DNA from 3 places in the Oceanobacillus longus genome. Region 3 is predicted to be linked to each of the others. Evidence: riboswitches for the same ligand, from Rfam matches in the RefSeq annotation. Region 3 holds a riboswitch; each other region holds the start of a gene.

Region 1 (7,391 bases), on a different contig from region 3:
CATCCAATGAATAGTAGTTTACAATATTCTCTTCCAATCCACTCATGTCATAACTGTCTGTATCAACAAATTCTTGAATTGGCACGATATTGCCACTATTGATCATGGACATCGTTCCAATTTCAAACGTTTGAATCATTGTTGGTGCACTATCCGTGCCTGCAACAGCATTAAACTTTGTTAATGCTTCATCATATGTACCCTGGTATTCGGCATTCACCTGAACAGCATCCTGTGACTGATTATACGAATCCACAATTGCGTCCAATGCTTCCTGTCCAGCTCCACCCATCGAATGCCAGAATGTTACAGTTTGCGACTCATCACTCACTTCACTTTCTTCTGACGTTTCATTGTCACTTGCGCTTGATTCATCCTCTGATGCTTCACCTTCTGAACTACATGCTGCAATAAATAGTACAAGACCTAACATCAGTAATGCGAGTAATTTCTTCATACTTTTAACACTCCTTTTAATTTATGAATCTAGTTATTTAATCCCGACCAGGCGGGAGATTACACAAATCCTCTTATTTTAATGCACCCTCTGCTAGCCCTCTTTGCAGCCTTTTCTGACCAAGGAATAATAGGATCAGGGTTGGAATAACAACAATAATTGCCCCAGCCATGATCACACCCCAGTCATTCAACTGTTCCTGTGTCTGTAATTGCTTCAATCCGATTTGTACGGTACGAACACTGTCATTCGTTGTGGAAAGCAGTGGCCATAGATACATATTCCATGATGTTAGGAATCCATAGACACCGAGTGTGATTAGACTTGTTTTAGCAACTGGTAGTACGACCGTTAAATAAAATTTAAAATCGCCCATACCAGCAATCTGACTTGCTTCTCTTAGCTCTTTAGGAATTTGCTTAAAGTTTTGTCTCAGCAAAAACGTTCCGAATGCCATTGCAAAGAATGGTACAGACAGCCCCTGATACGTATCAATCCAACCCAAGTCACGGATAATATGGAAGTTCGGGATAATGGATGCCTCAAATGGAACCATCATCGTAGCAATGAATAAGTAAAATAAAAGGTCTCTTCCTTTAAACTCCAGAAACACAAAGGCATATGCTGCGAGGCTCGATAACAACAATTGTCCAAGCATAATTAAAACCGAAATGAAGAAACTATTAAATAGATATTTCAGTAATGGGAACTGACCAAATGCTTTTGCATAATTATCAAAAGACAGTGATGTTGGAAGGCTCCCGGTCATAATATCCTTGTTTGACATAAAACTCATCATGAATGCCATAAGGGTCGGTGCAAATACAATCATTCCCGAAATAGCCAGTAAAACATATAAAATTATTTTCCTGCTCATTGGCATTGTCATTGGTAATGAACCTTCCTTTCACCAAATTTAAACTGCAAGAAAGTCATTAGTAGGATAATGATAAACAATACTACCGCTTGGGCACTTGCCGAACCAAACTGATAATTGACAAAAGCTTCCCGATATATGGAATAAACAATTAAGTTTGTCGTATTTTGTGGCCCACCCTGCGTCAGAATATCTATTTGACCAAATGTCTGGAAGGCATTAATAATGGTGACCGTAACGACAAAGAACAATGTCGGTGACAGCATGGGTATCGTAATACGTCTAAGTTTGTAGAAATAGCCCGCTCCATCGATATCTGCACTTTCATAGAGGTAAGAATCAATGGACTGCAACCCACCAAGGAGAATTAAAAATGTAAAACCGATATTCATCCAGATCGTTGTCAACGAAACAGCTATCAGTGCCCATGTTGGATCTGTAAGCCATCCGATATTTTCAAACCCAAGCGAACGTAAAATAACATTTAGCATCCCGATGGTTGGATGGAACAGATACAACCAGAATACGGATGCTGCTGCAACAGAAATCCCCATGGTTGACGAGTAGATTGTCCGAAAGAACCCAATTCCCTTTAATTTCTCATTGGCAATAACGGCTAGAAATAAGCTTATAAGGATAGTTACAGGCACCGTATATAAGACAAATAAAAAGGTTGATTGAATACTTTGTAAGAAAATTGGCGAGTTAAACATATTGATAAAATTATCAAAGCCTACAAAGACAGTCGTTACACCCTTTGCATCGGTAAGAAAGAAACTTAAATAAATTGTACGCAGAAGCGGGTAGAACAAAAATATACTAAATAAAACAATGGAAGGAAACAAAAACAGGATTCCTTTTAAAAAGCCCTTTGTTCGCTGCTTCTTTTTGATTTGGTCAAAATCAAGTTGATTCAACTCAGTTGGTTGAACTACTGCATTGCTTATACTCATATTGCAACGACCTCTTGTTTCTTACTTATATTTGCAGACCTGATCAGTTCTCCTGTATCTGTATTAAAGAAACTTAAATTGTTTATCGTTATATGTATGGGCACGAAATCACCTACGTTAATTGCCCATTGACCGGGCCATTTTGCTGTCCACATTTCTGAACCAATATCGAATGCAATAGACGTTTCATTTCCTAAATGTTCCACGTTCACAACTTCGAGATGATGTGTCGGATCCTTATCTGTTGCCGGAAGAATATGCTCTGCACGAATACCAATCGTCAAGTTTTTATTTAATGAAATCATATTTAAGAAGCTTGAATCGACATCTAACAGAAGCGTATCCTCAATAATTAACTTTCTTGTATCTGATGAATAAACAACTTTGCCTAAATTCATCTTTGGCGAACCAATGAATGATGCAACAAACAAATTTGCTGGCTCATTATAGAGCGAAATCGGTTTACCGACTTGCTGAATCTTACCGTCATTCAATACCATTATTCGATCACCCATCGTCATCGCTTCCACTTGATCATGCGTTACATAGACCATGGTCAGACCCAATCTCTTCTGCAACCTGCGAATTTCCACTCGCATATGGGCGCGTAATTTAGCATCCAGATTAGAAAGTGGCTCATCCATCAAACACAGTGGTGCTTCACTAACAACAGATCTAGCGAGCGCTACCCGTTGTCTTTGCCCACCTGATAGTTCTTTTGGTTTTCGTTTTAACAGTTTATCCAATCCCATCATTTTAGCAGTTTCCGTTAATCTTCTTCGCTGTTCTTTCTTATCTACTTTTTTTGCATTTAATCCAAAAAGGATATTTTGTTCGACGGATAAATGCGGATATAATGCATAATTTTGAAAGACCATGGATAAGTTTCTATCTTTTGGAGGGAGGTGGTTAACGGTTTTTTTATCTACTTTTAATGTGCCCCCTGTAATTTCTTCCAGACCTGCAATCATTCGAAGTAATGTACTTTTACCAGAACCAGAGGGGCCAACAAGAACAAAAAATTCACCCTCTTCAATGGATAAATTGATTTCATCTAATACACTTTTTTGTTTGTCGTATGACTTGGAAATATCGATTAATTCAACTTGACTCATTTTGTTGCCTCCTTAACATTCGCATTTTCAGTTAAGCATACTTTTTCACTAAAATTAGGTAATTTACTTAAACCTTACGTGTTGTTCAATGAAGATTAATAACATTAACATTATCTTCATACTCTGTCGGTATAAAGGACTATAATTGGCATACTAAATCCATCCATAAAAAAACAGGAACATCAAAGGACTGACCCCCTGAAATTCCTGTCATATTAATCGTTACTTACGTTAAGTGAGCTGTTAAATATCCAATTGTTTAGGCGGCTCACCTTTTTTATTCATTAAACGGACTTGAAGTGGCTCTATTTCCAAAATCAAATACTCGGGATCATCCGGTCCTTCAAAGTAAAGCTTCATATCATCATTCCATAGTTCCTTTTTCAGTTCTTCGGAGTTATTAAAGGATACTTTGCCTTGATATTCCACGTATTGATCGCCAAATCCTCCACCTTCGTATCCGATGAGGATATGTGTAAATGGATTTTCTTCAATTTCATCTGTTTTATCCGTATCTTTATTCGTAGCTGTGTACAGTTTTAAATCCCGATGGAAAAACATCATATATCGCGAATGAGGCTTATTTCCTTTCACGGTCGCCATCGTTCCAACCGGACTTTCTTTAAAAATTTTCTCAACGGTTGATTTAATTTCTTCCTGACTCAAAATAACACCCTCCTTTATATTCATATATAGTTATTATTCCTTTTCTATTTGAAAATTAAACAAGGTATTAATTGAGATGCACCCTAGATCACGATGAACTGGTCTGCCATTATGACCGATAACAACTGTGAAGGGAGAAAATAAGCCTCCAGTCGACCATTTTTATGCTATAATAAAAACATCAATTTAATACCTGCTTTGTGGGAGAGGTTCTAGAATAAACCCTCTATAAAAAACTAAAGAAGTAACTATATCTTTCTTTAGGATATGGTTTTTATTTTTGTATTTTATTGAATTTTTACTATGATTCTCTCGTTCGACAGTAGGTGTTCCTGATTAATACTGTACAAAGGAGCGCTATCCATGCGAATATTTTTTTACCTTATTGTTATTATTATTGCAAATATTGTTACCGCAAAGTTTGCCCCATTAGAATTAGGAGTATTTATTATCCCTTGGGGGTCATTTCTGATTGGGTTAACATTTATCTTACGGGATATGGTACAAAACAAATACGGCAAGAAAAAAACGTACTTGTTGATTGGTATGGCACTGCTTTTATCTGCAATTTCAAGTTATCTGTTAGGGGATACATTATGGATTGTTTTTGCCAGTGCGATTAGTTTCCTCGTTTCAGAAACCGTGGATACAGAAATTTATTCCAGGATAAAAAAGCCGATGCATATCCGTGTACTTTATAGCGGAACAGTTGGTGGTGTACTGGATTCGACTATTTTCGTAATTATTGGTTTATCACCTCTAGGGGCCGGGTTTGTACCTTGGGAAGCAGTATGGATGGCAATTTTAGGACAAATCTTTATCAAAGTGACAATGCAATTTGCTGGTGTACTCGTTCTTCAAAACTCGAAGACTGTTAAAGCAGAATTCGCTAATTGACCTTAAGATAAAAAAAGCTCCGTTCCTTTTCGATAAAGGAACGGAGCTTTTTTTTAATACTTTAGCAAAGTGAAGAAATAGATTACTAGTCTTTTATTAACAAAATTGATCCGATTTCTTCGGATTCTTCATGCCGAATAATGGTCTGATAAACAAAGCAAGTCCAGTTCCAAGCAATGCCATTACTCCCCATACCCAACCATGAAGGCTAAAGGAGGCAATCCCGCCAAAGTATGCGCCAATATTGCAGCCGAATGCAAGACGGGAGCCATATCCCATCAAAAGACCACCAACAATAGCAGCACCAGCAACACCAGGTTTAAACTTCTTCGGTTTGAAAGATCCCTGGGCAGCGGCTGCAATAAATGCTCCAAGTATAATACCGAAATTCATGACACTCGTGGAATCAGCCAATACCGTTTGTGATAAAGCCTCCGCGTTCGCTCCTGTAAAATAACCCCAACTAGTCACATCGATACCAATTGCCTGAAGTGTCTTTCCTCCCCACAAAGCAAAAGCAGATGTAATCCCCCATGGTTGACCTCTGACTGTCAAAGTCAAAGCATTTAGGATTGCAAGAATGATTGCCGCAGCAAATAGTGGCCATGCACCTCTGAATATTTTTTTCCATCCGTTTGTTGTAGGAAGAGGTTTCATGGATGGGGGATTTTTCCGTTTGGCAATTTTAACAGTAACCCCATAGATTAAAGCAAATAAAGCTAGCTGAACAATCCATGCACCAAAAAACCCAAGTCCAGTGGATTCAGCCAATGATATCGGAGGCAAAGAAGGTGTACCCATCCAGAATGAGAAATGATAAGCACCGATTGTTGATCCGATAATAAAGGCAATCAGCGTTAATATCATGGATGATGATCCACCACCGAAATTATATAATGTACCAGACGCACATCCATTACCAAGCTGCATACCAATACCAAAAATAAATGATCCGAAAATAACACTGACCCCAACAGGAGATACATACCCAGCAGGTGTAAGTCCTGTAAAACTAAAACCTGTACTTAAAATAATTGCAAATAATGTTGTCGCTATTGCAAGCATGACCATATGTGCCTGAAGTCCCTGTACATTCCCCACTGAAGCGAGTCTGCGAAAAGCCGAAGTAAACCCAAATCTGGCATGGAGCAACGTTGCACCTAATGCAAGTCCTATGATATATAAAACACCCTGTACCCAGCCTGCTGTAACAACAGTAGCTATCAATAATGCAATAGCAGCTATAATTCCCAATGACATGATTGGTTTTTGCATTGGACTGAGCTCAGTAATAACGGTTGTCGGTATAAAATTAAATCTTTTCTCTGTGACAATAGATTGTTCCATTAAAATGCCCTCCTTAACCAATAAAGTTAGTAGGAATTAATATTACCTCAATATGCCTAAAAAGTAAACTTGGATTTTTTATACACCAAATTACTAAGCGTCCTTTTTACGAAACAGGGCTATGCATTTTTCAACTTTCAATGGTAAGAATAAGCGTATTCGATTATTTGAGGAGGTGGTGCAAGAATGGATAATACAAATGAGTTCGTAAAAAAGTTTAATGATACAAAGAAAAAGGACATAGCGAATAAAAAGCGCCAGGGACATAATGACCCAGCGAAAAAATTACCTAACAAGCGACATTAAGATATATTAAACCAAGGAGGATCACATATGAATATCCAACGAGCTGAAGAAATTGTTCAATCACCCGATTTAGTAAATGTAACGTATAACGGGGAAAAAATTTATATCCAGCATGTGGATGATCAAAATCAACTTGCACGTATCTATCCACTGGATAACCCTCAAAAGGAGTTCGATGTACAAATAGAAAAACTCACGGAAGAATAGCAAACGAAACCCTCTTTAATTAGGGGGGTTCTTAAATACCCATTTTTTCATCAAAAAAAGGATGTCGACGGGACATCCTTTCTTTTCTTTATTTATCTTAATGGTTTAAATGCAGTCGTCCAGGAAATAAGCTGATCCAACATTAGGTTAGCATTATCTGCATGGTAGTCAGCAGGCTTGAATTCGCTCATGTTTTCAAAGTCTGAAATTAGAGAAAATGTTACTGCAGTACGTACATCAGCAACTTGAAGTTCCCCTAGGATTAGACGGAGGTTTTCATGTGCACGAGTTCCACCTAAGCTACCGTAACCGACAAATGCGGCGGCTTTATTATTAACTTCCGGATTTAGGAAGTCAAGCGCATTTTTCAATGCTCCACCTATTGCATGGTTGTATTCCGGAGCTACAAAAATATAGCCATCGAAGGAAGCGATTTTTTCAGACCATGCTTTTATTGCAGTTTCGGAACCAACTTGGTTCGCTTCCGTTAATTCTTCACCTAGCAATGGCAGGTCGAATTTTGCAAGATCAACTACTTCATAGTCCACATCATCATTACGTTTTGT
Region 2 (7,391 bases), on a different contig from region 3:
CGGCGACCGCTCGGGGAAATATACTGCGCTTTCCACGGGCGGCTGGTGAGCCCCTTCATGCTAACGCATTTCAGTGTCTCACCGATGCCTCTCTTCCCGTAGGAGTCTCCGTATATTTCCCCGAGCTGGTTAGAAGGTTGCTGACAATGACAATGACTACACCTGCTAATAGCTAAAATATCATCCTACAGCTTCACCAGTCCGGGTGAGCGGCGGGCGGTGACTCCTGCGGGAATAGCACGTGTCCGAAGACCAGAAGAGTGGTTTTCTCTTCGGGGCTGAGGCCGTGCCCTAAGGATGCGCATCCGCCCAGAGCGATCATGGACGGCAGCAAGAGCGCATTTCTCCTGAAAATAAATCTAAAGTTAGTTCGCATTTTATCTCAACTCTGCGATGATTAAAAAGCATTAAACATTACGAAAATATCCTTATTCTTACCAAGTTTAGCAAGCTGGTTAGTAAAGACATGCTAAGTTTACCCCAGTTACCTGTTTGATACCTATTTTATTGGTCGAAAGGTGATTAATGATAAAAAGAAATATTTCTATACATAATGAAGAAGAAGCTACTGAAAATGAATTCCAGTAGCTTCTTCTTCATTATTAATTTAGTCTTAGCTGAATCGTATTTCCTGAAGGATCTTCCGTTACATAATAATCTTCTTCTGCTTTCACCGAAGCTCCTACTTTTTCCAAATTTATCTTTGTTTTATGAAGCGCATCCTCATCAGGGAAATTCAGTGTAAACCAATTCAATCCTGCGCTGTTTTCAGTAGGTGTAGGCGCACCGACTCCATTCCAGACGTTTAAACCTATATGGTGATGATAGCCATTATGTGATGTGAAAAGCGCCCCTGGAAATTCCGTAACGACGTCATACCCAAGACCATTCACGTAGAACCTTCTTGTTTTTTCTATATCAGAAACATGAAGATGAATATGTCCAATGACCGTATCGGTTGGCATCCCTTTCCAACCCTCTTCTGTTTCAGCAAGTAAATCATCTCCATCTAGCGCTACTGTTGCCATGGATACTTGATTATCAGACCAATTCCATTCAGAAGAATCACGGTCATGAGCAATCTCTATGCCGTTTCCATCCGGGTCATCAAAGTATAGAGCCTCACTGACATAGTGATCGGATGCCCCTAGACGCATTTGGCCACCAGAAGCCTGTATAATGTGTTTCAGGAATGCGGATAAATCTCCGCGAGTTGGCAAGAGAATTGCAAAGTGATATAATCCGGTCGTTCTTGCCTCTTTTGGTGCAACATTTTCTGGCTGTTCTAATGTTAATAATGGTATTTTACCATCCGCAGATAGAACTGCTTTGTATTCTTCTTCTACCAATACTTTAAATCCCATAAAATCTTTATAAAAAGTAATGGATTTCTTTAAGTCTGTCACATTTATATTAACTTCTCCTACGTATATTGTCGGTTGTTCGAAAAATTTCTTTTCCATAACTATCTCCCTTTACACTTTTTTATGTTTAACTTACTTTTAATTACATGTTTATACTTAGTTACTTTATGTAAGTATTATAATGATTTTTTTTATTATTGTCAAATGACCCTTATTAAAAATAGTAAGAAGTAAATAAAAAAGGCTTTTCTTTTATTTGTTTTTGTATTATACTTGCTTGCATTGCTTTACGTGGTTCGTAACCATCCCACGAAAAAAAACTAAGGAGAGATTTACAATGACCGTAAGAACACTTGTAATTAATGGTTTATTAGCAGCATTATATATTGCTGTATCTGCACTTATTATACCTTTTGGGTTTACAAATATTCAATTCCGCATTTCCGAAGTATTCAATCACCTGATTGTGTTTGATAAACGTTACTTCTTCGGAATTGTACTAGGTGTATTTTTATATAACCTTTTATTCTCCCCATTAGGGTGGTATGATTTGGTTTTCGGAGTTGCCCATTCAGCTATCTCATTGGGTATTATCATATTACTTGCAAAATATATAAAAAATATTTGGGTGCTTCTTGTTGCAAATACAATAGTCTTCACATTCAATATGTTTATTATTGCATTTGAATTGAATCTAGCATTGGCACTGCCATTCCTATTTACATGGCTTACTACAGCTATTGGCGAATTTGTTGTGCTGGCAATCGGTATTCCAATCATTTATGCTCTAAATAAAAGATTACATTTTGATAAACTAATTTAAATTACTTCATCATTCGTTTTAATTTTGCGGATGATGAAGTTTTTATTTTGCCCGCTCGACAACATTGCTTATACTGATAGTACATTCCACACCGGAAAGGATGGAGTTTAAATGATTGTCAGAGAACATGACCAGCATTTTGTATTAATTCAGCAGGATCACCACGCCCAAATCTCAGGAGATATTATGAAGCAGTGGAAATCGGATTATTTTCATGGTATGGAACTTCGTGAGTCGGTTGAATACGCTGCTTATCAACATGATCATGGTTGGAAGGAGTTTGATAAGCAACCCTTTTTGAATGATAAAGAAAAGGTACCATTTTCCTTTTTTGATTTTCCTAACCTACCCAAAATCATTCTATATAAACACGGTATTGATGAAGTACAAAAAGTAGATCCCTATGCTGGAATGCTTTGTAGCGAGCATTATAAACGCTTTTTATTGAACAATACTTCACTTGAAGCACAGGCATTTGTTACGTATGAGGAAATGCGTCAACAAACGATAATTGACACACTAAACAAATTCAACAAACGTTTGTTTGAATTTCATTATAGTCTTCTCCAGCTTGCAGATAACCTTTCATTATACATTTGTATGAATGAGCCAGGTGCTGAAAAACAAAATGAGCATTCTTTTTTTAAAAAAGGTATTCCAACCAGCACCACTCTCCATGAATTCTGTAAACAGAAAATACAACTTCGATGGCTAAATGATCATACCGTAGTGATAAATGACTTTCCGTTTGAGGAATCAATTGAGATTACTTTAAAACAAAAGGTTATTGCAAAAGATACGATTGCTACGAAAGGATTAATTGATAGTTATGAAGAGGCTTCTTTTGAGGAAGTACCAATCACCATTTTGCCGGAGTAATTTCCTGCTTGTAGAGTAATCAAAAATAAGAAAAGCTGAACTACCTATACACGCGGAAGTTCAGCTTTTTAATACTTTTTCGAAATCAATCCCATTCATAGGGAGTTGCCTGGTATACATAGTAATTGAGCCAATTCGAAAACAACAGACTGCAATGGCTTTTCCATCGATATAATGGTGCCTTTTCCGGATCATCATCTGGGAAATAGTTCTCCGGCATTTGTGTTTTAATACCTCGTTCATGATCCCGTTGATATTCCTCCGCCAACGTTGTAGCGTCATATTCTAAATGACCGGTAGCCATTATATTTTTACCATCTTTGGATCCAGCAAGAAAAACTCCAGCTTGATCGGAATGAGCCAGTACTTGAAGTTCCGGATGATTCCTTATCCGCTCATACTCAATATCGGTGTATCTAGAATGTGGTGCAAGGAAATGGTCATCAAACCCGCGAACAAGATTTTCATTAGGTAGTAATACTTCATGTTCATATATACCAAAACATTTTTTCGGCAATTCATATTTATTTATTCCATAATGGTGGTAAAATGCAGCCTGTGCACCCCAGCATATATGTAAAGTTGAAGTTACGTTCTCTTGGGACCAGTCCATAATATCCTGTAGTTCTTCCCAATAATCAACTTCTTCAAATGGAATAAGTTCTACCGGAGAACCAGTAATAATCATTCCATCGAATTTCTTTTTATTTACCTCAGAAAACGACTGATAGAAAGTGTCTAAATGAAGCTTACTTGTATTTTTCGAATGATGTGTTGTCATCCTTAAAAAAGATATATTTACCTGGATGGGTGTATTCCCTAGAAATCGAAGCAGCTGGGCCTCCGCTTTTTCCTTTTCAGGCATCAAATTTAAGATTAATATATTTAATGGACGAATATCCTGCATTGTGGCACGTTCTTCCTCCATCACAAATATATTTTCCTTTTCAAGAATTTCCTTTGCCGGTAGTTGAGCTGGTATTCTTATAGGCATATAAAAAGCCCCCTTTCTTAGACATTCCTAGTTGTATCAAAATCTATTAGATATTCAAACGATTGTCAATACTAATTCAATGAATTTTTTAGGTAATACTATTAGTTTATCAGAAGAAAGGGTCCATATGTCAAAGGTTAATCAAATTGTTGCTATATTCTGTTGTTAATCCCCTCTTCTTTTAATTACTAACATTTTTTCCTTTGTTTTTACTGGATATGTGCCTGACTGAAATATAGTTATACACTAGTTATACACTAATATTGGCACTTCTCTTTTCAAAATCAGCATTTGGATAGTATGCATTCTTTACTAAAACATTTGGCCCCAGACATTTAACTGCCGGACAGTGACAGTTGAGGCTTTTTGCGGTATTTGTTTTCAACCATGTTGCATAGGAATCCAGTAAAGACGTTGTTTGGATATTACCAAGTGAAGGCTCATCAGCAAAATCAGTTACAATTACTTCGCCTGTGAAAATATTTACATTAAGACGCGAGCGACCATCCGGGTCATTTCTAATGGTCACATTCCTCTCTTTATACAAGCGTTTTAAAAGCTCTAATTCTTCCTTTGAAGAACTACAAGCATAAAATGGAAGTGTACCAAACAACATCCACATATTTTCATTACGGTGATCCAACAGACGTTGAATTCCTGTTTGCATTTCATCCAGACTTAGTATTTCCAGATTACTGGCAAAATCGACGGGGTACATTGGGTGAATCTCGTGTCGAGCACAACCCATTTCGACAACATGATTATGAATTTTTTCGAGATATGGAAATGTACGCTTATTAAGCATCGTTTCTGCTGATACCATTACCCCTTCTTTAGCAAGACGCTGGGAGTTCTCCACCATTCGCTTAAAATATTTTTTGCGGTTCTCTTCAGAAGGCTTACGTTCCATCAGCGCAAATCCCGTTTCTGCAAATTCATTCTCTGTTCCCCAGTTATGGGAAATATGCAGGACATCCAAATATGGAATAATCTCTTCATAGCGACTATATGGTAATGTCAGGTTAGAATTTATTTGTGTTTTCACTCCCCTAGCATGAGCATATCTCAACAATGGAAGTACATATTCCCTTACTGATTTTTTATTCATCATTGGCTCCCCACCAGTGATACTTAGTGTGCGAAGATGGGGGATTTCATCCAGTCTTCGTTGAATAATCTCCATCGGCAACGCTTCAGGGTCCATACTTTGCAATGTGTAACCTACAGCACAATGAGCACATCGCATATTACACATATATGTCGTCGTAAATTCAATATTGGATAAGGTCATCTCTCCATGTTGTTCCACGTCCATGTATGCTTCCCATGGATCATTGGCAGGAATTATAGTCTTCTCTTTCATATTCACTGATCCAACTTCCTTTCTCTATATTCCTTATATTAACATTTTTAGTTACCTTTACTAACCACTTCTTAAAACTTACATCACTCGATATGGAAATATAGTTTTTACCCGAGTGATTATTTTTGGATAACTCGATTATTTTCAGTGTTCCAGGGTAATTATAGTTAATATGAGTCTTTATTTGGCTACAGCCGAAAATCTAAATGGAAAAGAGGAGAACGAATGACTAAAGATCCATCAAAACAGAATAAATCCGGAAATGTGGAAAATGACGATACGTTAACCACCAGACAGGGGCACCCCGTTACAAACAACCAAAACATAAGAACTGTCGGCAATCGTGGACCCGCTACGCTTGAGAACTATGATTTCATTGAAAAAATCAGTCATTTTGATAGAGAAAAAGTTCCTGAGCGAATTGTTCATGCACGTGGAGCTGGAGCACATGGTTATTTTGAGACTTATGGAACAGTTGGTGAAGATCCGGTCTCAAAATATACAAGGGCAAAAGTATTTCAAGATAAAGGAAAACAAACTCCTGTTTTTGTAAGATTTTCAACGGTAGTACACGGCATGCACTCCCCTGAAACTGTAAGGGATCCTCGTGGTTTTGCAGTTAAATTTTACACAGAAGATGGTAACTGGGACTTAGTTGGTAACAATATTAAAATATTTTTCATTCGCGACGCCATGAAATTTCCGGATATGATTCATGCATTCCGACCTGATCCGGTAACAAATATTCAGGATAGTGAGCGTTTCTTTGATTTTTGTTCCAATTCTCCAGAATCTTTTCATATGGTTACATTCATTTACTCGCCTTGGGGAATTCCTGCAAACTACCGAATGATGCAAGGATCCGGAGTAAACACGTATAGATGGGTAAACAGTGAGGGAGAAGCTGTACTTGTTAAATATCACTGGGAACCAAAACAAGGAATTAAAAATCTAACAATGAAAGAAGCAGAAGAAATACAAGGTAAAAACTTTAACCATGCTACACAAGATTTATATGATTCGATTGAGAAAGGTGATTATCCGGAGTGGGAGCTATTTGTACAAATTATGAGTGATGATGAGCATCCTGAATTGGATTTTGATCCACTTGATGATACAAAACTCTGGCCAGAGGACCAGTTCCCATGGCTACCTGTAGGGAAAATGGTATTGAATAAAAACCCGGAAAATTATTTTAATGAAGTAGAACAGGCTTCGTTTGGTACTGGAGTTCTCGTGGACGGTCTTGACTTCTCCGATGATAAAATGCTCCAGGGCAGAACCTTCTCCTATTCTGATACGCAACGGTATCGCGTAGGTGCAAACTACTTGCAGTTGCCGATTAATGCTGCTAAAAAACGTGTTGCCACGAATCAGGAAGGTGGACAATTGCGTTATGAAAATGATAAAGCACCTGGTCAAAATCCACATGTGAACTATGAACCTTCCGTACTTGGTGGGCTGAAAGAAGCAGAACAGACTGGTTCAGATCATACACCACAAGTAGAAGGTAAACTTGTACGCGAATCCATTGATCGAAATAATAATACAAAACAAGCTGGTGAAACATACCGCATGTTTAAAGACTGGGAAAAAGATGAGTTGATTTCCAACCTTGTTGGCGATTTATCTGAATGTGATCAGCGTATTCAGGATAAGATGATCGCTCTTGCGGAAGCAGCTGATGAAGAATACGGACGCAGATTACGTGAAGGGTTGGAAAATGCAAGCAAAATGATGGATAAGGATGGAACAAGCCAAAACCCACTAGGAGCTAAAGATGCAGAAAAAGCACCTGAAGAAGCAGTTAAGAAAGGTCACGACGCAGAACCTTATTAAAAGAAGCCAATTGGCTTCTTTTTTTGTTATATTTATGGATCAAACGTTTGTTTAATGCCGACCTATGTCAACTGCTGTTCGGCAAACTTACGATATAACTCATGTGTTTCAACTAACTCCTTGTGTGTC
Region 3 (7,391 bases):
TGTCATTGATGGTGCACCTAAATTATTTTCTGATAAACTTTATCTTGAATACATTTTGAATATCACTAATATATCTCTTAATATGTATTCAGCATCGCTCACAGCCGCAGCACGAACAGATGTAATCGACTATTTTTCTACCAATTTAATCGGGACTCAAGAACTACACAAACTATCAAAGGAGTTAGCTAAAGAAAAAGGTGTCTATTTGCGTGGTCCACTAATTCCAAAACAGAAACAGATTGACTTCGTAAAGAAACAAAGCTTTTTGGCTGGATGGTTTGCAGAACGTAGACCGCTACTAGGCGTTGAGATTGCTAATCTCGTGCTTAATGCAAAACAGAATGCGTTAGGACAAGCTGTTATTACCGGATTTAGTCAAGTAGCACAATCAAAAGAAGTGAGACGCTTCTTCGAACGGGGAAGAGATATATCTGGTAAACATGTTGAAATTTTCGAATCGATACTAAATGATGACTATTTATCTGATGGAGCTTATTTACTGACATCAGAAGTAACTGATTCTACCACCCCTCCCTTTTCCGATAAGCTTATGTTGTTCTTGGTTTCAATGCTAATCGGATATGGAATAGGGCAGTATGGTGTTTCCATGTCTGTAAGTCCCCGGCGAGATTTGGGTGCTCACTATACACGTCTAATCGCTGAAATAGCCCAATACGCAGAAGATGGTGCAAACATTATGATTAACAATGGGTGGATGGAGCAACCGCCAATGGCAGCTGATCGAAAAGAACTAGCGAACTAGGTACGCCAATGGAGACAAAAGTAAATCTAAAAAGCAAAAGATTAGAAGCAATACTATGGAGCATTGCTCTGCCGGGATTCGCTCAGTTATTACATCGTAATTATGTAAAAGGCTTTCTGTTTATTGGATTGGAAATATTAATTAATGTGATGGGAAATTTCAATACGATTATTGTTTTAAGTTTTAATTTAAAGATTGAAGAAGCAATCGCACAAACGAATTATTTATGGTTAATGTTTTATCCATGTTTATATTTTTTTGCGATTTGGGATGCTTATAAAGATGCGGGTGGTGGAGATAAGCCTTTTGCTTATTTGCCACTCGTCTTTTCTGCCTATTTTGTCACCTTAGGGTTAATTTTCTCACCTGGCTTCACCATTTTTGGAAATTTAATCGGACCGATGTGGCTACCGATACTTTTTTTACCAATTGGTTTAGCGATTGGCGTACTTATACGTAGTATCCTATTTAAAATATACACAAACGAAACTGGATAATTAGCTCTCGATAATAATTAATCGAGGGCTATTAAATTTTTTTTTGCATACTTAAATGAATTTCCGGGAAGAGGCACTACATACCATGAAAAGGAGTGTTATTCTTGGAAAATCTAAAAGCTTTAGTCTTAAATTGCTCCCTGAAAAAATCAGATGAACAATCAAACACAGATGCACTGCTAAAAGATTTCACCAATGTTTTCGATAATAAACAGGTGAAGTCGGAGACCATTCGCATCGCGGATTACCATGTAGCATATGGAATTGCCGATGATATGGGTAACGGTGATGAGTGGCCGAAAATACTGGAAAAAGTGAAGCAAGCAGATATATTAATACTTGCTTCTCCTGTATGGCTCGGTGAAAAAAGCAGTGTATCCAAAAAAGTATTGGAACGTTTGAATGGTTCAAGCAGTGAGACAAATGAAAAAGGTCAACCGATTTTTTATAATAAAGTTGCTGGTGCTGTTGTTACCGGAAATGAAGATGGTGCGAAAAATGCAGCTGGCGATCTTATCTTTGGACTAGCGCAACTCGGATTCGCTATCCCGCCAAATCCGATTGCATATTGGGTCGGAGATGCTGGCCCAGGACCTTCCTATATAGAAGCAGAAGGATACAAAAATGAATTTACACAATCAAATGTTCAAATGGCAAGTCACAACCTCGTACATTTAGCTAAAATATTTCAGAAGCAACCCATACCTGCTGAAGGAAATAGTTAAGGATGATTAAAAACCTCTCACAATCAAAAAGTGAGAGGTTTTATTCGTGTTTATGATGATTATTTTTAAATGGGCTTTAATACGAAAGCATTCACTTCTGGTTCTACAAACAAGCACAATTCCGTTTCCGTGCTAATATTTAATATTCTCCTGAACTCTGCTGGAATTGTAACAGTTCCATGAGGCGAAATATACCGTTGATTCTCTGTTGTTTCATTTTTAAAGTGACATATCCATATTTCCTTTTTCTCCAAACGGATTTCAACCAATTCTCCACAATCAAATCCAAGTTCCATTCTCCACTTTTTTGGGAGATTAATTAGTCCATGGTTATTGATTGTTTTACATTTATGAAGGGCATACATATTAATCACCTCAATAGTATGTATTTACCTTCTATCAAAAAAGAAAACCTGTTTTGACAACACATTGTTTATATGGTTAAAACATATGAATCTACCTATGTTTGTGTTCTATTAAATTAGGTTATTAACATTATATAAGTAATAATTAATAGTTCGGAGGTGAAAGTATGACAACTGATAACAATAAACATAACCATAATGAAGATTCACTTGAACAAAAAGTTAAGGAAAAAGACCCCGCACAGGATATTGAACCACAAAAGGAAGGTGATACTAAGCCGAAGCAGAGTAAAGATGGTAAATAGGTTTTCTTTGAACAACAAAGAGACTGGGACAAAAGTGTTTTAACCAAAGTAAAATCCGAACATAGTTGGTGCATATATACCGCTACGGAAATACACTACGCTTTCCGCGGGCGCTGCTGAGCCTACTCCGAGCTATCGCTCTACGTAGTCTCACCTAGGCTTTTCATCCCGCAGGAGTCTCCGTGTATTTCCTTCGCTATTATGGCGAAATGTTCGGCTTTGAGTTAAACACTTTAGTTATGTCCCAGGCTCTTTCCCTAAAGGGATAAGCATAATGAAAGATTCAGATGCCAATTACAATATTGTATGGCAAAAGGGGACTTGTCCTGTACTGACCAGTAAAAAAAGTGGACAAATGAGCTTCCAACAAGTCCTGTTGAAAGCTCTATTTTTCTAGTTGCAGCAATCTCTCTTTCATAGGAATACCTCCGCGATAACCTGCTATCCTCCCACTTTTACTGATTACACGGTGGCACGGTACAACAATCAATACAGGATTTGCTCCGATTGCCGTTCCCACTGCTCTTACAGAAGTTGGTCTGTTAATTTGTTCGGCGATGTCGGAATACGATGTTGTCTCACCAAATGGAATCTTCTGAAGCTCATCCCACACAGCAGTTTGAAATTCAGTTCCAATTAAATCTATCGGCAAATCAAATATTTTCCGTTTGCCCCTTACGTATTCTACTAATTGTTCCTTATAGATTAGTACTTTATTTAAGTCCTCTATCAAAAAAGCCTTTGGTCTGCGTCTTTCAAACCAACTTTTCATTTCATCGTAACCCGCTTCTTGTGATCCAACGAAGCAAAGACCTTTCTCCGTTGCAGCAATATAAATAGTCCAGCCATCCATGGATAGCTGATTATAGTATATCGTTTCCTTTTGATGAACATTCAAGATTACACCCCCCTTCTGGTTCTATTTATATAACATTATGTTAAACGACTGAGCCAATGAATGAAAGCCAGGAGCAGGTGCACGCGGGACGCAGGGACAGGTTCCTTGTCCCGCATAGTCATGGGTATTCCGGGACAAGTTTCCTGTCCCCATGTCCCCTTGGCAAAGTCATTTGTATCCCCGTCACAAGTTTCCTGTCTCTAAAATAATTCATATCATTTATCAACTGCTTTAGTTTGAACAGGAAAAATACAGGGAAGAAAAAATTAATTATATTTCTAGAAAGGAAGTAGTAAGATGACCCCAAATGAGATTGGATTTGCCCTTTTATACCTTGGATTATTTCTTTTACTGGGGAAATGGATTAGAATTCGTGTGAAATGGTTGCAGAATTTATTTTTACCCTCCTCCGTCATCGGTGGATTTATTGCGTTGCTTGTTGGTCCACAAGTTCTTGGAAGAATAGTAGAACCTTACATAGGAGACCAGTCATTTTGGTCAAACGGGCTTATGTTTCCAGCTGCGACAGAAGTATGGAGTGAACTGCCCGGATTGATGATCAATGTTGTATTTGCAACCTTGTTCTTAGGAACCATCCTTCCAAATCTTTCAAAAATATGGCGGGTTGGTGGGCCACAGCTTGCTTTTGGCTGGACACTTGGCTGGGGTCAATATGTAGTCGGTATCCTGTTGGCAATGCTCGTGTTGACACCATTCTTTGATATGCCACCCATTGTCGGGGCCTTGATTGAAGTATCTTTTGAAGGCGGTCATGGCACAGCCGCAGGACTACAGGGGACATTTGAAGAAATGGGATATCCAGAAGCCTATGACTTGGCTGTCGGATTAGCAACGGTTGGTATTCTATCAGGGGTTATAATAGGAATTATCATCATTAACTGGGGAATACGCAAAAAGAAAACAGAAATCATTAGAGATGTTGAAGAATTTTCCTCCTTAAAAAAGGCGGGAATTGTGGAATTTGAGAATAGAGAGCCTGCAGCAAAAATGACGGTTCGTCCGGAATCAATCGAGCCACTTTCCTTTCATTTTGCAATGGTTGCCTTGGCAATTATCGTAGGGTATATTTTACTTCAATCGTTCGTAAGGATCGAGGCAACCGTCTTCGGTTCCGATTTAATGACCTATGTTCCATTATTCCCTTTTGCAATGATTGGAGGAATAATCGTACAACTATTCTTAAACAAAGTAGACAATGCATATCTAGTCGATCGACAAATGATTAGTCGTATTCAGGGGTTTTCATTAGATATTCTAATATTAGCAGCGATAGGAACGGTGTCACTAGATGTTATTGGAGACAACTTCATTCCATTTCTTCTAATTGCGATTACCGGTATTGCATGGAATGTGATTGGATTCTTTGTCCTCGCTCCAAGAATGATACCTACGTATTGGCTGGAAAGAGGAATCGGTGATTTTGGTCAATCGATGGGGATTACCGCGACTGGTTTACTCTTGATGCGTGTTGCCGATCCTAAAGCCGAATCTCCAGCTTTTGAAGGCTTCGGCTATAAACAGCTCGCTTTTGAGCCATTCCTTGGTGGAGGATTAGTAACCGCATTATCTGTTCCACTAATCTTTCAATTCGGCCCGATCCCATTCTTTACTTTCGCGGCAATCATGTGTGTAATTGGTTTGCTCGTTGGTTTACTTTATTTTGGTAAGAAGAAAAATTAAAGTTAAAGGGCCATAGTAGATGAATATGGCTCTTTTTATGAAAGAAATGCTATAATAAAAGGAAATATTTTTAAAAAGTCTGCACTATTGCAGGAGAGGTTCTAGCTACACCCTCTATAAAAAACTAAGGATGGAACTGTACCTTCCTTATCGGTATGGTTTTTTTATTCGGGTGAGTAGAATTCTCTTTTTATATTATGAAAGGGGAATTTTTTTTATGGAAAAAAATAATAAAGCTGTCGTCGTATTCAGTGGTGGTCAGGATAGTACCACCTGTTTATTCTGGGCTTTGAAAAAGTATGATCACGTAGAAGTGGTGACATTTGATTACAATCAACGCCATAAAGAAGAAATCGAAGTAGCAAAGGAAATTGCTGCTGACTTGAAAGTACGACATCATGTTTTGGATATATCGCTTTTAAGTCAATTGGCTCCAAATGCGTTAACACGTGAGGAAATCGAAGTAAAAGATGGGGAGAATGGGGACCTTCCTTCCACCTTTGTCCCCGGACGTAATCTGCTCTTTCTGTCATTTGCAACTATCTTGGCAAAACAGATTGGAGCGAAGCATATCATTACCGGGGTTTGTGAAACCGACTTTAGCGGTTACCCGGACTGCCGTGATGTTTTTGTTAAATCACTAAACGTAACACTGAATTTATCGATGGATGATTCGTTTGTTATTCATACGCCATTAATGTGGCTGGATAAGGCAGAAACCTGGGAACTTTCCGACCAGCTTGGTGCCTTTAACTATGTTCGCGAGAAAACAATTACCTGTTATCACGGAATTCGTGGCGGGGGATGTGGGGAGTGTCCTTCATGTAAGCTGCGAAAAAATGGGCTCGATATGTATCTGCAACAAATAAACAAGGGGAACTCCTGATGTTAAACAAACTCAGAAAAAAGTTTTTCATAAATCTGATGAATGACCATACTAAGCAAAGTTACATGAGAATGGTCACTCATAGAGCTGGGGAACGGCTAAATACAGCAAAAAATGCAGTAAAATTGTAGGAAGGAAACCCAATGAACTTGTTTATGGATGGAAGAATATTAAAGGTGTTTTTGAAAAGTAATTTATCTTTATTGAAACTTACGCAAGAGTAAAATAAGGAACTATCAATTGATAGTTCCTTATTTCACTAAAGAAGCAGCCTCCACCTATCCATTCTATTTAACTGGGTTTTCTATTACTACTTTTGAAGAGGATAGATTTACCTGATTTGCAATGGTATCTCCAACAGGGCAATGGGCTTCAATAAATTCCTTATATGCCTGTATTTTCTCATCAGGAGCATTTGTTTCAATATGGAACGTATAACGAATATTGGAAAAGCCTGGTCGTACATCCGATTTACCAAAGAAACCATCCAGATCAATATCACCATCTAATTCGACCCAAAAGTTTTGAAGATCAACCTCAAACTTTTCAGCATAAGTTCTAGCAACAATGGATTGGCATGCACCTAATGAAGAAAGTAGCAGCTCTACTGGATTCATCCCTTGATCTGTACCACCTAAATTCTTAGGTTCATCTATTATAACTTTATGACCTCTAGCTTCAGCTTCCACTAACACATTTTCCTTTAATACTGTTTTCGCACTCACTGTTGTAATTGCCATTAAAAATCTCTCCTTTTTCATATGGTAATTTATATTAATTAGAGACCCTTCTCATTAACGAAAGGGTTAACAAAATATATTTGCTTTTGCTAGTAACTTTCATCTGCGGAATCTTTTAATACATATTATTTACATCGGAATTATTATATATAATATCACATTATTTTAAATAGTCAATACACTAAATATTTTTAATTTATAAATAGACAATAATTGTTAAAATCAAGAGTTTTGACTGCAAATTATCTCACTTAAATATTGGTGCAAGCGTTGTATTACAAAACGTAAGTATATTTCTTCGGGGGATGTTTTTGAATATTATGTTATTATGAAATTGGCGTTATTTAACTATCTGGCAGCCATTATTGGAAGAAGTAAGTATTTTTTAATTAGGGGGAGATATGGTGAATCGTTTTAAAGTTTATGGATCTATAGATAGTGATAAAACAATTATCGCCCTGCCAGCACTAGGTGAAAGAAAAGAGATATATGAATCTTTATCATGGTA

Evidence for each region. A riboswitch is a leader RNA that binds a small molecule or an ion and turns the genes downstream of it on or off. The one in region 3 is predicted to bind preQ1.
Region 1: it holds a riboswitch for preQ1, as region 3 does, so the genes downstream of both, ACFOUV_RS05960 (VUT family protein) here and queC (7-cyano-7-deazaguanine synthase QueC) in region 3, are expected to answer to the same signal.
Region 2: it holds a riboswitch for preQ1, as region 3 does, so the genes downstream of both, ACFOUV_RS13750 (QueT transporter family protein) here and queC (7-cyano-7-deazaguanine synthase QueC) in region 3, are expected to answer to the same signal.

Annotation. Positions count from the first base shown of each region.
Region 1 covers NZ_JBHSAO010000003.1:1,626-9,016, reverse strand. The annotation lists gene ACFOUV_RS05985 (ABC transporter substrate-binding protein) at 1-457, opposite strand, end outside; gene ACFOUV_RS05980 (carbohydrate ABC transporter permease) at 531-1,340, opposite strand; gene ACFOUV_RS05975 (carbohydrate ABC transporter permease) at 1,343-2,287, opposite strand; gene ACFOUV_RS05970 (ABC transporter ATP-binding protein) at 2,284-3,402, opposite strand; gene ACFOUV_RS05965 (pyridoxamine 5'-phosphate oxidase family protein) at 3,646-4,068, opposite strand; PreQ1 riboswitch class I at 4,269-4,314, shown strand; gene ACFOUV_RS05960 (VUT family protein) at 4,432-4,965, shown strand; gene ACFOUV_RS05955 (YeeE/YedE family protein) at 5,062-6,312, opposite strand; gene ACFOUV_RS05950 (DUF4023 domain-containing protein) at 6,499-6,618, shown strand; gene ACFOUV_RS05945 (small acid-soluble spore protein H) at 6,646-6,825, shown strand; gene ACFOUV_RS05940 (NADPH-dependent FMN reductase) at 6,918-7,391, opposite strand, start outside.
Region 2 covers NZ_JBHSAO010000010.1:87,815-95,205, forward strand. The annotation lists gene ACFOUV_RS13745 (VOC family protein) at 603-1,463, opposite strand; PreQ1 riboswitch class I at 1,650-1,694, shown strand; gene ACFOUV_RS13750 (QueT transporter family protein) at 1,702-2,187, shown strand; gene ACFOUV_RS13755 (DUF3891 family protein) at 2,299-3,066, shown strand; gene metA (homoserine O-acetyltransferase MetA) at 3,152-4,060, opposite strand; gene yfkAB (radical SAM/CxCxxxxC motif protein YfkAB) at 4,311-5,423, opposite strand; gene ACFOUV_RS13770 (catalase) at 5,649-7,262, shown strand; gene ACFOUV_RS13775 (ABC transporter ATP-binding protein) at 7,325-7,391, opposite strand, start outside.
Region 3 covers NZ_JBHSAO010000002.1:5,270-12,660, reverse strand. The annotation lists gene ACFOUV_RS05500 (DUF3231 family protein) at 1-766, shown strand, start outside; gene ACFOUV_RS05495 (hypothetical protein) at 775-1,263, shown strand; gene ACFOUV_RS05490 (flavodoxin family protein) at 1,368-1,988, shown strand; gene ACFOUV_RS05485 (hypothetical protein) at 2,054-2,353, opposite strand; gene ACFOUV_RS05480 (hypothetical protein) at 2,521-2,658, shown strand; gene ACFOUV_RS05475 (methylated-DNA--[protein]-cysteine S-methyltransferase) at 3,044-3,556, opposite strand; gene ACFOUV_RS05470 (sodium/glutamate symporter) at 3,854-5,257, shown strand; PreQ1 riboswitch class I at 5,347-5,391, shown strand; gene queC (7-cyano-7-deazaguanine synthase QueC) at 5,475-6,143, shown strand; gene ACFOUV_RS05460 (OsmC family protein) at 6,431-6,883, opposite strand; gene ACFOUV_RS05455 (alpha/beta fold hydrolase) at 7,288-7,391, shown strand, end outside.